DNA from 2 places in the Pararhizobium capsulatum DSM 1112 genome. Region 1 is predicted to be linked to the other one. Evidence: riboswitches for the same ligand, from Rfam matches in the RefSeq annotation. Region 1 holds a riboswitch; the other holds the start of a gene.

Region 1 (7,187 bases):
TCACCGGGCCACCAGATGCCGGCCTTCAGCAGTGGCGCCGCGGGCTCAGGCTTCTCGCCTCGGGATACCAGTGCCTCGGCATAGGCGAGGAAGCGGGCCATGTTGTCGGTGCCACCTTCGGTGAAATAGGCCCAGAGCGCATCGCGATCCGTCAATGCAATCATCGAGAATTGCTCGATCCCAGGATCTGGCTTGTCGTAACCCGGCAGCACCACGATCTGAAAACGATAGGTGACGGCAGCGGCGTGCAATGCTTCCAGCATATATTGAAAGTAGCTCGCCCCACCGAGCGCCCGCACCACGATCAGTTTGGCATGCCGGGCGGTGCGTTGCACGTAGGTGTCGACAGACATCGGGTGCTTTAGGCTGAGAAGGCTCGCGACGCGAAGGCTCGATCCGCCATGACGTCCCCGGAAGGCCGCAGCGACGGCGGCAAGCTCGGTATCGGCAGCAGACAGGAAAAGGATATCGCCCGGCGACTGGCCGAGATCGATCGCCTCCTCGCCATCGGCTATGGTGCCTTTCTGGGCTAGGAGGAGATGCATTGCATTCTCCGGGGATGCTGCGCCATTGCCCATGAAGCAAGGACGGCGACCGCAATTTCCCTCTTCTCGCCTGCGGGGAGAAGGGCTGAGCCCATGCGAGGCGATGAGGGGGTGGTGTGGCACATTCCGAGCCCGAGGCTCTCCCTCATCCAGTGCAGTGCGCCACCTTCTCCCCTCTCGGGAGAAGGGGGAGCAAGCCCCACGTCCTGCGATAACCCTGCCCGGGGAGGGAGAGATGGGCGCGAGGATAAAGGGAGGGACGCGCTGCGCATCAGATCAAACCGCAGCAGCGATCGCCCCACGCACGGCTTGCTCGTCCATGTCGTGCAGTCCGATGACGACCAGGCGTGTGCCGCGGGTTTCGCTCGATCCCCAGGCGCGATCGAAATACTGGTCGATGCGGCTGCCGACACCCTGGATCAGCAGGCGCATCGGCTTGCCGGGAACATCGGCAAAGCCCTTGAGGCGCAGGATGTCGTACGTGGTGATGATGTCCTTCAGGCGACCGATAAACGCGGCCGGATCAGTGATCGCGCCAAGCTCGACGACGAAGCTGTCGAACTCGTCGTGATCGTGTTCCTCACCGTTTTCATGTTCCATCTCGTGATGGGACTTGCGGTTGGCTATGTCGTTTTCAGTACCGACGCCGAGGCCGAGCAGGATGGCGGCGGAAACCTCACCGTTTTTCGCCTCGATCATTGTCGGCTTGCGGCTGGTGCGCGATTCCACTTCCCTGCGGACGAAGGCAAGACCGGTGGAATCGAGAAGGTCGGTCTTGTTGAGGACAATCAGGTCGGCAGCTGTGAGCTGGTCCTCGAACAGTTCCTCGATGGGGCTTTCGTGGTCGAGCTTGTCGTCTTCAACGCGCAGCGCATCGACCTTGTCATGATCATCGGCAAAACGACCGGCGGCAACGGCAGCGCTATCGACCACGGTGATCACCCCATCGACAGTGACCTGCGTGCGGATATCCGGCCAGTTGAAGGCGGCGATCAGCGGCTGTGGCAGCGCCAGGCCGGAGGTCTCGATGACGATATGGTCCGGGCGACCCTCGCGCTCAAGCAGCTTCGTCATGGTCGGGATGAAATCGTCCGCGACGGTGCAGCAGATGCAGCCGTTGGTGAGCTCGATGATGTCGTCTTCACTGCAGGCTTCAGCACCGCAGCCTTTCAGCACGTCGCCATCGACGCCGAGGTCGCCGAACTCGTTGATGATGAGAGCGATGCGGCGTCCCTGCGCGTTTTCGAGGATGTTGCGGATTATCGTCGTCTTGCCGGCGCCGAGGAAGCCGGTGATGACCGTTGCGGGGATCTTGCCGTGGGCGGCAGATGGCGTGGATTTGGAAGTCATGATCAACCCTTCATCTTCAGCGGCAATCCGGCCGCGATAAAATACACCTCGACGCAACGCGCCGCGACAGATTGGTGAAGCCGTCCGGCATGGTCGCGAAAGTCGCGCGCCATGCGATTTTCCGGCACGATGCCGAGACCGACTTCATTGGAAACGAAAACAACGCGCGCCTCGAGACACGACAGCAGATCGACCAGACGCGCAAATTCCACTGGGATATCGCGCTCATCGAGCATCAGGTTGGTAACCCACAGCGTCAGGCAATCAACGAGAACGACACAGCCCGGCGCGTCAATTTCCGCAAGCCGACCGACGAGATCCAGCGGCTCCTCATGCGTTGTCCAGCCCTCGCCGCGCTGGGTGCGATGGGCGGCGATACGCTCGCGCATCTCGTCATCCCAAGCGCGTCCGGTCGCGATGTAATGGCGTTCAAGCCCGCTTTCCGCGACCAGATCCTCAGCGAAGGCGGATTTGCCGGAACGCGCACCGCCGAGCACCAGGACGGCGCCGGTTGCCTTGGAGGTCATGAGCGATCCTCAGCCCCGCGCCGTCGGCGAACGGCGTGACGCATTCCTGCTCACAACGCGAAAAAACACAGAGCGCGGGTGCGCAAAAATCTCAAGAGCCATGACAACCTCCGTGCTGGCGTCGGGAGCGGCGCTCCCTATCGTCGGGCCAAAGCCCTTTAGGACGGCAGGTCTCCTGGCTCACGGCTCGATGCGCCAAAAGACGCAAACGGGTCCACCTCACCTTCCCGGAGAAATCTGCTTGCGAAAAGGCGGACGATTCGTAGAAAAAGAGGCGTCCCACCCCGGCTGATCGCGACAGTCTCCAGTGGCTTTTCCGGAAAGGATTGAAAAAACGACGACCGCACCATGCGGCCTCATCGTTAGTGCCGTCCTTGCCGGATGGCGGACCCTGACCGTTCTACAGTCGCGGGGTCGGCTGCGATGAGGATGCCCGGCTTGGGTCCATCCCTTCACATTCCCATTTACTCCCGAAACACCAAGGCGTTTCGGGAACCATCCATGGCTGATGATTAGGCTTTCGGCAAAAGCGAGTCAATGACGAGAGCGCTGGTGTGACTGGTCCTACCCCATCAGGCCATCGAGCCAACGGGGATCGAGAACGGCTTCGAGTTCCGCTGCCACATCATCCAATGCCGCATCCACGGATTGGCGATAGTTCGAGCCACCGCCCTCGATGCCGAAGCTGCGCAGCAACGCGGCCCGATAGGCATCGCTTGAAAACAGGCCATGCAGATACGTGCCGGAAATGCGCCCGTCAGCAGAGACGGCCCCATCCGGCCGGCCGTCGATCAGCACGGCGGGGCGTTCGGTATCGATGCCGGTGGTCAGGCCGAGGTGGATTTCATAGCCGCTCAGCGCTACGTCATGGACTGTCGACCACGCATGGGAATTGCGAACGGTCTTTTCCGGCGCCATCTCGGTCTCGACGGACAGCAGGCCAAGGCCCGCGACCTCGCGCACCTGCCCCTCAATGCCATGGGGATCGGTGACACGATCGCCCAGCATCTGATAGCCACCGCAAATGCCGATAACGTGACCGCCGTGACGGACATGGGCGTTGAGGTCGAGGTCCCAACCTTGGGTGCGAAAATCCGCGAGATCGGCGATCGTCGCCTTGGAACCGGGGATGACGACCAACCCGGCATCGGCAGGCAATCGTTTGCCCGGGCGCACGAAGACAAGATCGACATCTGGCTCCGCGGCCAACGGATCAAGATCGTCGAAGTTGGCGATGCGGGCGAGAACCGGCACGGCAATTTTCAAGGCCGCTCCCTTCCCTCTTGCCAGCCTTTCCAGAACGACAGAATCCTCGGCCGGTAGTCGCGCAGCCGCCTTCAGCCACGGAACGACGCCGAAGGATGGCCAGCCGGTGAAGCGTTCGATTGCGATAAGCCCGCTGTCGAAAAGCGACACGTCGCCACGGAACTTGTTGATCAGATAGCCGCTGATCATGCGCCGGTCTTCCTCCGGCAGAATGGCATGGGTGCCGACCAGCGAGGCGATCACCCCGCCCCTGTCGATGTCGCCCACAAGCACCACCGGCACATTGGCTTTGACGGCAAAACCCATATTGGCAATATCGCCGGCGCGCAAATTGATCTCTGCCGGCGAACCCGCCCCTTCGACGATGACGAGATCGGCGCCGGCACTCACTGTCTCGAAGCTCTCCATGACCGCGCCCATCAGCTGCGGCTTCAATGCCTGATAGTCGCGTCCCTTGGCGGCACCTGCCACCTTCCCCTGGACGACGATCTGGCTGCCGGTCTCCGATTGCGGCTTCAACAATACCGGATTCATGTGCACCGAGGACGGGATGCGCGCGGCCATGGACTGCAGCCACTGCGCCCGTCCGATTTCGCCGCCGTCGTCGGACACGGCCGCGTTGTTCGACATGTTTTGCGGCTTGAACGGAGCGACCTTCAGGCCGCGATTGGAAGCGAGCCGGCAGAGCCCGGCGACGAGTACCGTTTTTCCGACATCGGAGCCGGTCCCCTGGAGCATGATCGATCTGGTCATGACTATTTTCCTAGCACCCATGCATATCCGTGAAAAGTCATATTCTGCCGCAATTTAGCCACCATATCTAACATCCGATGCCGCAAAATCAGGCACCTCAATCACCGCGCCATGCAATGTTTGCATAGTATTCAAAAAACGACATTTTGCGGCGAATTTGATCTTTGTTTTCGGTATAGGCGAGCGTATATGCACGCCATCGAAATCACGAGGCGCAATCGCCCTCACCCAAGGTCAAACTGCCATGCTGTTCATTTTCTCCAAGCCGAACTTCGTCCAGATCGCCTGGAACTCCTGCGTACCGACAAGCCAGTCGCGCGTTCGCAACACCGAGATGTCTGCGCCGCTCGGCCCGCTCGGCTTCGTGCGTACACGCAGTGTTGGCTAAGCATTTTTCGTAAGAGCAATTCGTGCCGCGTCCAGGCCCCAGCGTGGCCTTTTTGCGCCTGTCGACGAACAACGCTCGTTGATGAATATGACGGCGCTAAAATGCGAAAACCGCACGTCCGGACTGGGAAGCGTGCGGTCTGCCAAAAAACGCATGGCGTGACGACACTGTCGTCAACACACCGCCCGGGACGCAATACCTGATCCGGTCGGGCAGCGAGTGTCCCCCGCCGCAGAACGACAATTAGCCCCACAGGGTTACCGGATCGTTATTAAGAGCACCCCCGGTCAAGAATTTTTCGATTTTTTCAGATTTTTTTCTGCCACGTAAAAAATCATGCCGGGGCGCATACGGGACACTATCTGCCTGCATTGAAACAGGCCTTCCCGCAACATTATGAGCCAGCCCTAAAATTGCGCCCGAAAGCCGGGCTTTTGCCCAAAAAAATTGCTATAGCGTTATAATTCAACAACTTGCACGCGCTGTTTTACCGATGCCTTCGATCCATCATGCGGAAGGCGGAACTGCGCGGTGGTTGATTTCTGCTGTGGAATACTTACGCTGCCGTCAACGGCAAGAAGAGAAAAGGTCTGCGGCTGAGTGCAGCGACCAGAAAACAATATCTCCAGTGTCGTCGCAGGCGATGAACAGCCGCGCATCCGCCGGTTTTTATCCATCTGCAACAGCCTTTGCGACTGGATGACCGGGACGTGCAGTATCCCGGATGATCCTTTGATCGATGACTGCATTAAGACTGGGAGGTCTTAAACATGAAGAAGCTTCTTGCTTCCACTTTCCTCGCCGCTGGTCTCTATGCCCTTGCCGGATCGGCACAGGCCGCGGAATGTGGTGACGTCAGCATTGCGGAAATGAACTGGGCGTCGGCAGGCGTGGCAGCGCAGGTCGACAAGTTCGTTCTCGAAAACGGCTACGGCTGCACGGTCACGTTGGTGACCGGCGACACCATGCCAACCTTCACCTCCATGAACGAAAAGGCCGAGCCGGACGTTGCTCCGGAATTCTGGGTCAACTCCGTTCGCACCGCGCTCGACGCGGCAATTGCCGAAGGCCGGTTGATCCAGGCTGCTCCGCTGCTTTCCGAAGGCGGCGTTGAAGGCTGGTGGATTCCGAAATTCCTCGCCGACGCGCATCCTGACATCAAGACTGTTCAGGACGCCCTGAAGCATCCGGAACTCTTCCCCGCACCGGAAGACGCGTCAAAGGGCGCCGTCCACAACTGCCCATCGGGCTGGAATTGCCAGGTTTCGACCGCCAATCTCTACAAGGCGACCGAAGCGGAAAAGGCCGGCTTCACGCTGGTCGATACCGGTTCGGCAGCAGGTCTCGACGGCTCGATTGCTAACGCCTTCGAAAAGAAGCAGGGCTGGCTTGGCTACTACTGGGCGCCAACCGCCATCCTCGGCAAGTACGAGATGACGAAGCTCTCCTTCGGCGTCGAGCACAACAAGGCCGAGTGGGACGCCTGCACCGCTGTTCCGGATTGCCCGGCACCAAAGGTCAACTCCTATCCGGTATCTGACGTTTACACCGTCGTCACCAAGGCGTTCTCCGAAAAGGCCGGCGTCGCCATGGACTACATGAAGACCCGTCAGTGGGATAACGGCACGGTCGGCAAGGTTCTCGCCTGGATGGGCGACAACCAGGGCACCAACGAAGATGCCGCCAAATATTTCCTCCAGACCTATCCGGACATGTGGACCAAGTGGGTCGCTCCTGATGTCGCCGAGAAGATCAAGGCTGCTCTCTAATACAACCGAACCCGGTCGGGCCAACCCGACCGGGACTTTCCGCGGCATCAGGAAAAGCGCTGCAGGGCATTTTTACCCTGTCAAAAACGCAAACGTCGCAAACCGAGCATGATCAGGCTGCTCATCATGCCAGAAAGTAATTGCACGAAGGGAAACCAGAGAAGCTTCCCAGTGCTGTCGGATGCAGGAGAGGTCAAACGGCCGGGAGCCGCACGGATCGATGCAACCGGCCAATAAACTTCCGGTGTAATTAAAGGGGACAGGAATGGCACTGTGCGACGTACTGCCAGGCTTCATATGTAAATTTCCGGCCATCAGCGACACATCGATCCGTATGGCTCGTAAGAGCATTGATGACGGCTTCAAGGCACTCGTCCGAAGCTATATCGATATAATCGACGCAATGGTGCAGCCGTTGCAGTGGTTTTTGAACTACCTTGAGCGGCTTTTCGTCAGCTCACCCTGGCCGATCATCCTTCTGGTCATGGTGGCAATCGTCTATTTCGGCAGTCGCAATATCAGGATCACCATCGGGACTGCTGTCTCCATGTTCGTCATCGGGCTGCTTGGCCTGTGGAACGATACGATG
Region 2 (7,187 bases), 1.3 Mb from region 1:
ATCACCGACTTCGCCGCGACTGGATCGAGCCACGACATTCTCGACCTGACCGGTCTTTCGAGCATCACCGATTTCAAGGATCTGGTAAAGAACCACATGACGCAGCAGGACGGCTACGTCTACATTGACGGCCTGAACGGCGACAGCATCACGCTGAAGAACGTCAAGCTTGCGCATCTGCACGCCGATGATTTCCTGTTCTGAAGACGTAGTCTGCAGCAACCCCTCTTCCGTCGCCGCGAATCAAGAGCCGCCACCCGCTTTCGTGGATGACGGCCTAAAGGATTAGGTCATTGCAAATACCATCATTGCAGATGGCATGGAGTGAACGGTCGTTTCGCCCGGCAAGTTTCAGCCATCGACCTATCCGTTTGGCGTAGAGAACGATACCTCAAAAGGCGTATCAATACGTCTTTTGAGGTGCATGTCTGTACCCTCGTGATGATCGTACTAGCCCGCCGTTAGATCGGATGGGTGATGGGGCAGCATTTTCGCCTGTGCTATGATTCTTATGTTGATGCGGCTACCTGACCCGCCCCGTATCTGTTGGACTTGCGGGGCGGAGGGTCTTTCAAAACGCAGGCTGCCGAAACCGGCATGCAGTACCGAGCGACCGCATCAAGCTCAATCACCACAGATGCAAACGCTGGCTCACGCCTCGATCTGTACGTCTCCGATCGGCCGCGAACAGCAGGCGAGGATATAGCCTTCCTCGATCTCGTCGTCGAGGATGCCGCCATTGTGGTTCATCTCGACCTCACCCGAAATCTTCATGACCCGGCAGGTGCCGCAGATGCCGCCCTCGCAAGCGGCACCAATGCGCACGCCGTTGGCACGCGCGGTCTGCAGGATGGTCTTGCCCGGCTGACACTTGGCTTCCTTGCCGGCCATGGTGAAGGTGATGGTGGAGACCGCGTTGGCATCCGCCTCGCCCGCCCCTGCTCGGATGGCAAGCTCTTCCTCGGCCGGCGCATTAGACGGCTGGAAGCTTTCCTCATGGTAGCGTGCCATGTCGAAACCGACGCTTTCCAGCATGGTTTTGACACCGCGCATGAACGGTTCCGGCCCGCAACAGAAGACGGTGCGATCGCGGAAATCGGGTGCCAGCAGCGCAAGCTTGGAGGTCTCGATGCGGCCGCGCAGGCCGTGCCAGCCATGGCGCGGGGCATGGGTTTCTACGATGAAGCCGAGATTGAGGTTCGGCATGTTGCGCGAGATGTTTTCCAGCTCCTCGCGAAACAGGAGATCGTCCGGCTGGCGGGCGCAGGAGAGGAACGTCACGTTCGTCTGCGGCGCGCAATCGGCCATCCAGCGGGTCATCGACATCATCGGCGTGATGCCGGAACCGGCGGAGATGAACAGGTATTTTTCGCCGGGATGACGCACGAAGGAGAAATCGCCGAGCGGGCCGAAAGCCTTCAGCTTCATGCCCGGCTTCAGGTTTTCGAACATCCAGCGGGTGCCGATGCTGTTTGCCTGCGCCTTGACCGTGACCGCCGCGGAGAAGGGCCGCGACGGGGTAGACGAGAGCGTATAGGTCCGCATGACAGGATCTTCCGGCGTGACCGGAAGCTCCAGCGTCAGGAACTGGCCCGGAAGATACCGGAACCAGCCATCCTTGTCGGACTTGAAGGTGAAGGTCATGACATCGGCCGCCTCGACAGTCGCGGCGATGCATTCGAGCAGCTGCTGGCGGTCGTTGAACGGCTGCAGCTCGTCGAAATGGCGGAAGGAAGAGGCGATTGTCATCTCAGGCGACCTTGAACAGAGGTGCGGTTGCGCCCTTCAGGCGGTCCTGCATGAAATTCACGTACCACTCGACGAACTGCATGACGCCGCCTTCGTGTTCCGGCGAGTAAGGGCCGGGCTGGTAGGCGGGTGAGCGGATGCCGAAGGCATTTTCCTCGACGATCTGGCGATCCTGATCGTTGGTTTCTGTCCAGACATGGGTGAGTTCGTCGAGATTGTAATCGACGCCTTCGACCGCATCCTTGTGGACGAGCCACTTGGTCGTGACCTGCGTCAGTTCTGGCCCGAGCGGCAGCACGCGGAAGGTGATGGCGTGATCGGCCAGCACATGGTTCCAGGTGCTCGGATAATGGAACATGAGCAGCGTGCCGATATGGCTCTGGCTGACATCATCCGACAGCTGGCGCTTGACGGCGCGCGCACCGGACATCGTGTAGCTTTCGGCCCCTTCGATCAGCGGCATGCGGGCAATGCGGAACTGGCCGGTATGGTCGATCTTGAACTCGCTCGGCAGGCCGGTGGCTTCGCAGCGCGCCCAGTGCTCGGCAATGACAGGATCATCCTTGGCGCCCTGCACCCCGGTCGCAGTCGGCGCTTCCGGATAGGTGCGGCAGAGTTCCGGATGGTTAGCGGCGCAGTGGTAGCACTCGCGGTTGTTTTCCCAGACGAGCTTCCAGTTGCCCTTCTCGATGATGGTGCTCTCGAAGGCGACCTTGGTGTCCTTCAGGTTATGCGGCTGAAGGTAACGGGTCACCATATCGCGCATCGGCGCGAAATCGATCGGCTCGTCGGCGAGGCAGATGAAGATGTAGCCGCCGACGGTTTCGCAGGCGATCGGCTTCAGGCTGTGCACCGCCTTGTCGAAATCCTCGCCCATCTGGCGGGCAAAGAGCAGCGAACCGTCAAGCTCATAGGTCCACTGGTGATAGGGACAGACGAGCTTGGCGGACGACCCTTTCTGGCCGGCGCAGACGCGCGAGCCACGATGGCGGCAGGAATTGTGCAGGGCGCGGACCGTGCCCTGACGGTCGCGGGTGACGACGACAGGGTAGTCGCCGACCTGAATGGTAAAGTAATTGCCGGCCTTCGGCACTTCGCAGTCATGGCCGATGAAAAGCCAGTCCCTGTACCAGATCTGCTCCAGATCGAGCTTGTAGAGATCGGGATCGGTGTAGAAGGCCTGCTCCAGGCTATGGCCGTCGCGCCGGGTCTTGAGCTTGCGGAGGACTTCGCTGCGAAGATCCATGGTTCTTTCCTTGTGTTCGCCACATCGTTTGGGTTTTTGGCGAGCAGGAAAGGAACCGCCGCCGTGCCGGGAGCGCACGCGGTCTATTGGTTCTCCTTCCGGCTGCCCGCCGCAACCAAGACATCAATTTCATCCCAAAGGCTGGTTTCCGGGCTCTGGAGCTGTCCTTGGCAGGACTATTTCGGCGCCTTCCCGGATTTCTCCAGTGGCCTTTTGCCGAGGTTTCGCTCCACCACCGTTGCGGGGGCAGCGCCGGATTTTGACCGGCTTCCCAATTCTCCGCCCTCCCTATAAAGGCGGCACCGTTGAGTGTTTTCATTTAAGCTGAGAGTTTGATGTCGCAAGTGTCAATTAGCGACAGCGGATTCAAGAAAGACGACACCGCACAGATTGTGACGCGTCAAAATTTATCTATTAGAAACAAAGCGCTGACGATTTTTTCGGCAGATGGCGCTTTTTCACGCTGCCGGTTGCCAATCGTTCCGGCTGATGTCTCATTGCGACATCGCTTCTCCCCGCCCAACGCGCGATCACACAAGCCTCGCATCATCGTGGGGGGCTAGAAGGAAGACGGCGTTAACTGCGTCATAGTAGCATTTCCTGAAGGAAGACCGGGCAACCTCTATCGCCAGCGTCTTCGTCTGAAGCAAACGGGTATGAACCATGCCAAATCTGCGTTACTTCGATTCGTCGAGCGAAAAGGCCGAAGCGCCGAGCTCCAAGACGGCAGTGCACACGGAGTTCCTGCGCACAGGCCGTATCGCGCGCCGAGGCAACGACTGGCACCCCGCAGAAAAGCGCTATCTGACCCATCAGGAAGTTGCTCAAAGGACCGGCCGCAAGTTGGAAGTTGCGGGCACCCAGGCGCATGAAAAGATCAACAGTTTCCACGCCTCGATTCGCTTTCCGAAGCTCGTCTTTCACAAGACGCTCGCCGGACGTCCGCATCTCGGCTACTGTCATGTCACCTCGGCAAAGACAAAGCTTGCCCAATTCGACGATGTGCGCTGGTCGTTCTACATCGCCAATTTCTTTGCCGATGTCAGCGACAAGGATCAGTTCTTCAAGAACATCAGCCTTGGCTATTCGCGCATGTACTTCGCCGTTGCCATGGAAAAGGACACGGACGAAGGAAGGCTGATCGTCGACCGGAAGATTCGCGACGACGGGCTGCTGTTTCGTACCCGCGACCCGAAAGCGGCCCTGAAGAACGTGCTGATGCTCGGCGCCTGCAACGACGCCCTGCGCAAAATCATCCGCAGCCTCTGAAACCCGACGCCGCTCCCGACTTTTCGTTCTTTGCTGATCCCCGCGCATGCTCTAAGAAGCCGTCATCGAACGCGCTGAAGGCAAGAGGCATGGCTGAGATCATCGACACGAGAACCGACCCGGAGGCAGCGCTTTCGCGCGCCGAAGAGGTTCTGTCGGAAGGTCGGCCCGTCGCAATTCCCACCGAGACGGTTTACGGCCTCGCGGCGGATGCGACCAATCCTGATGCGATCAGCCATATCTACGAAATGAAGGGGCGTCCGCGCTTCAATCCGCTCATCTGCCATGTCAGCGACGTGGCCATGGCCGAAGAACATGTGGCCTTCGATCCTCTTTCGCGTCGGCTTGCCGAGGCGTTCTGGCCCGGGCCGCTGACGCTGATCCTCCCGCTCAAGACAACGAGCAAGGTGCATCCGCTCGCCTCCGCCGGCCTCGATACGCTCGGCGTGCGCATGCCGGACGGTTTTTCGCGAAAGGTCATCGCCCGCTTCGGACGCCCGCTGGCGGCGCCGAGCGCCAACACCTCCGGAAAGATCAGCCCCACGACGGCCGCCCATGTGGAAGCTGATCTTGGAGAGAAACTCCTGTTGATCCTCGATGACGGCCCTTCCCAAATCGGATTGGAATCGACCATTCTCAAGGTCGAGGGCGACGCGATCCGGCTGCTTCGGCCCGGTGGACTGGATGTCGCCGATGTCGAGAGGTTGACGGGGACTACGGTGGAAAGGCCCTCGACTGCGGGTGCGACGATCGAGGCACCGGGAATGCTGGCCTCGCATTACGCCCCCGGCGCGAGTGTGAGGCTCAATGCGACCAGCGTGGTTGGTGGTGAGGCGCTAATCCGGTTTGGCGGAATGACGATCAATGGCGAAGAGAATGCTGCAGTCGTCCTTGATCTCAGCCCGAGCGGCAATCTGCGCGAGGCGGCCGCCCATCTCTTCGACTACATGAAACGAGCCGACGCCTCCGGCGCCGCCACAATCGCCTTCGGTCCCATCCCTAAAGAAGGTCTTGGCGAGGCCATTCTCGACCGCATCGAACGTGCGGCCGCGCCGCGCGATGGGGGACTGGTGTGAGCGGGAGGCATCGACTTGCTGCCTCGTCTCCCCAGCAGGGAGAAGTGCCGAGCGGATGCGAGGCGATGAGGGGGTCTTCACCGCAAACTCTGAGCAAGCCATCCCCCTCATCCGGCGCTGCGCGCCACCTTCTCCCCGCTGGGGAGAAGAGGGAGCAAGCGGCTCCCTTTGCGCCCCACCCAAGGAGCTTCCCAGCATGACCATCCCCTCCCCTGAACTCATCGCCATCGTCGGCGCCGCGAATGCGTTGACCGCAGCAAGCGATGTCGCGCCCTATCTTGTGGAATCACGCGGGCTCTACAAAGGAACCACGCCGCTGGTGCTGAGGCCTGGCAGCGTTGCCGAAGTCTCCGACATCATGAAGCTTGCAACCGCGACCGGTACACCGATCGTGCCGCAGGGTGGCAATACCGGGCATGTGGCGGGGCAAATTCCGCGCACGGGGCAAAACGACGTCGTGCTTTCGCTGGAACGGCTGAACCGCATCCGCGACATCGACCCGGTCGGCAATGTCATCGTTGCCGATGCCGGCTGTATTCTTGCCGATATCCAGAAGGCCGCCGAAGACGTCAACCGGCTGTTTCCGCTGTCGCTTGGTTCCGAGGGCTCATGCCGCATTGGCGGCAATCTTTCCACCAATGCCGGTGGAACGGCGGTGCTTGCCTATGGCAACATGCGCCAGCTTTGCCTGGGTCTCGAAGTCGTTTTGCCGACGGGCGAAATATGGGACGGGCTGCGGCGCCTGAAGAAGGACAATACCGGCTACGACCTGCGCGATCTGTTCATCGGTGCGGAAGGCACGCTCGGCATCATCACCGGCGCGGTGCTGAAGCTTTATCCACGCCCGCTTGGCCATCAGGTGGCCTTTGCCGGCGTGGCCAGCGTTGCCGATGCGCTTGCGCTTTTTGAAAGAGCATCAAGTCTTGCCGGTCCGGCACTGACCGGTTTCGAGCTGATGCCGCGGCTTGGTGTCGAATTCACAGCAAAGCACATCCCTGGCGTCCGCGATCCGCTTGAAACACGGCACGCGTGGTATGCGCTGATCGATATCTCGACTTCGGACTCCGCCGAGAACGCTTCGCGAATGATGGAAAACCTGCTTGAGGCAGCGATCGCCGACAGGATCGTTGAAAATGCTGTGATTACAGCAAATGAAACGCAAGGAAAAGCGCTCTGGCATATGCGTGAAAGCATGTCGCCGGCACAGAAGCCTGAAGGCGGCTCGATCAAGCATGACGTTTCGGTGCCGGTGTCGAGCATCCCCGCCTTCATGGCCGAGGCCGATGCGGCTGTGATGAAGGCCATACCCGGCGCCCGGATATGTTCCTTCGGCCATATTGGCGACGGCAATATCCACTACAACATCTCCCAGCCCATCGGTGCCGACAAGGAAACCTTCCTCGCCCGCTGGCGCGAGATGAATGCCATCGTCCACGGCATCGTCCTGAAATACAACGGTTCCATCTCGGCCGAGCACGGGATCGGCCAGCTGAAGCGCGACGAACTGGCGCAGGTGCGCGCACCGATCGAAATCGACCTGATGCAGCGCATCAAACACGCTTTCGACCCCACCGGGATCATGAACCCCGACAAGGTGCTGAAGGTTTAAGCCCCACCGGTGCGCAGCTGCGTGAGGCTGAGAAGTGTATCGGCGCTTATGCCGGTGCCGCCGCTGCCGGACATGATGATTTCGGCAGGCGAGACATCCGAGTTGTTGTCGATATCGTAGAGCGACGCGAACCGGACGAGCAGTTTCTCAAGCTTTGCCGGATCCTGCAGATCCTGGGTATCGAGCACGCGGTTGATGTAGGCGTATTGAACATCGACGTCGGCGCTCGACATTTCTT

The links. Region 1 has a riboswitch for cobalamin ahead of cobU (bifunctional adenosylcobinamide kinase/adenosylcobinamide-phosphate guanylyltransferase). Riboswitches for the same ligand answer to the same signal wherever they lie in the genome.
Region 2: it holds a riboswitch for cobalamin, as region 1 does, so the genes downstream of both, QO002_RS07565 (aromatic ring-hydroxylating oxygenase subunit alpha) here and cobU (bifunctional adenosylcobinamide kinase/adenosylcobinamide-phosphate guanylyltransferase) in region 1, are expected to answer to the same signal.

Annotation. Positions count from the first base shown of each region.
Region 1 covers NZ_JAUSVF010000001.1:2,873,355-2,880,541, forward strand. Annotated here, with positions in the region: gene cobN (cobaltochelatase subunit CobN) at 1-545, opposite strand, end outside; gene cobW (cobalamin biosynthesis protein CobW) at 822-1,895, opposite strand; gene cobU (bifunctional adenosylcobinamide kinase/adenosylcobinamide-phosphate guanylyltransferase) at 1,898-2,422, opposite strand; cobalamin riboswitch at 2,571-2,937, opposite strand; gene QO002_RS13985 (cobyric acid synthase) at 2,987-4,441, opposite strand; gene QO002_RS13990 (hypothetical protein) at 4,686-4,829, shown strand; gene QO002_RS13995 (hypothetical protein) at 5,288-5,578, opposite strand; gene QO002_RS14000 (ABC transporter substrate-binding protein) at 5,600-6,598, shown strand; gene QO002_RS14005 (ABC transporter permease) at 6,864-7,187, shown strand, end outside.
Region 2 covers NZ_JAUSVF010000001.1:1,586,766-1,593,952, reverse strand. Annotated here, with positions in the region: gene QO002_RS07575 (hypothetical protein) at 1-204, shown strand, start outside; gene QO002_RS07570 (FAD-binding oxidoreductase) at 652-1,749, opposite strand; gene QO002_RS07565 (aromatic ring-hydroxylating oxygenase subunit alpha) at 1,751-2,995, opposite strand; cobalamin riboswitch at 3,118-3,317, opposite strand; gene QO002_RS07560 (DUF6656 family protein) at 3,659-4,264, shown strand; gene QO002_RS07555 (L-threonylcarbamoyladenylate synthase) at 4,354-5,340, shown strand; gene QO002_RS07550 (FAD-binding oxidoreductase) at 5,537-6,949, shown strand; gene QO002_RS07545 (DUF1217 domain-containing protein) at 6,946-7,187, opposite strand, start outside.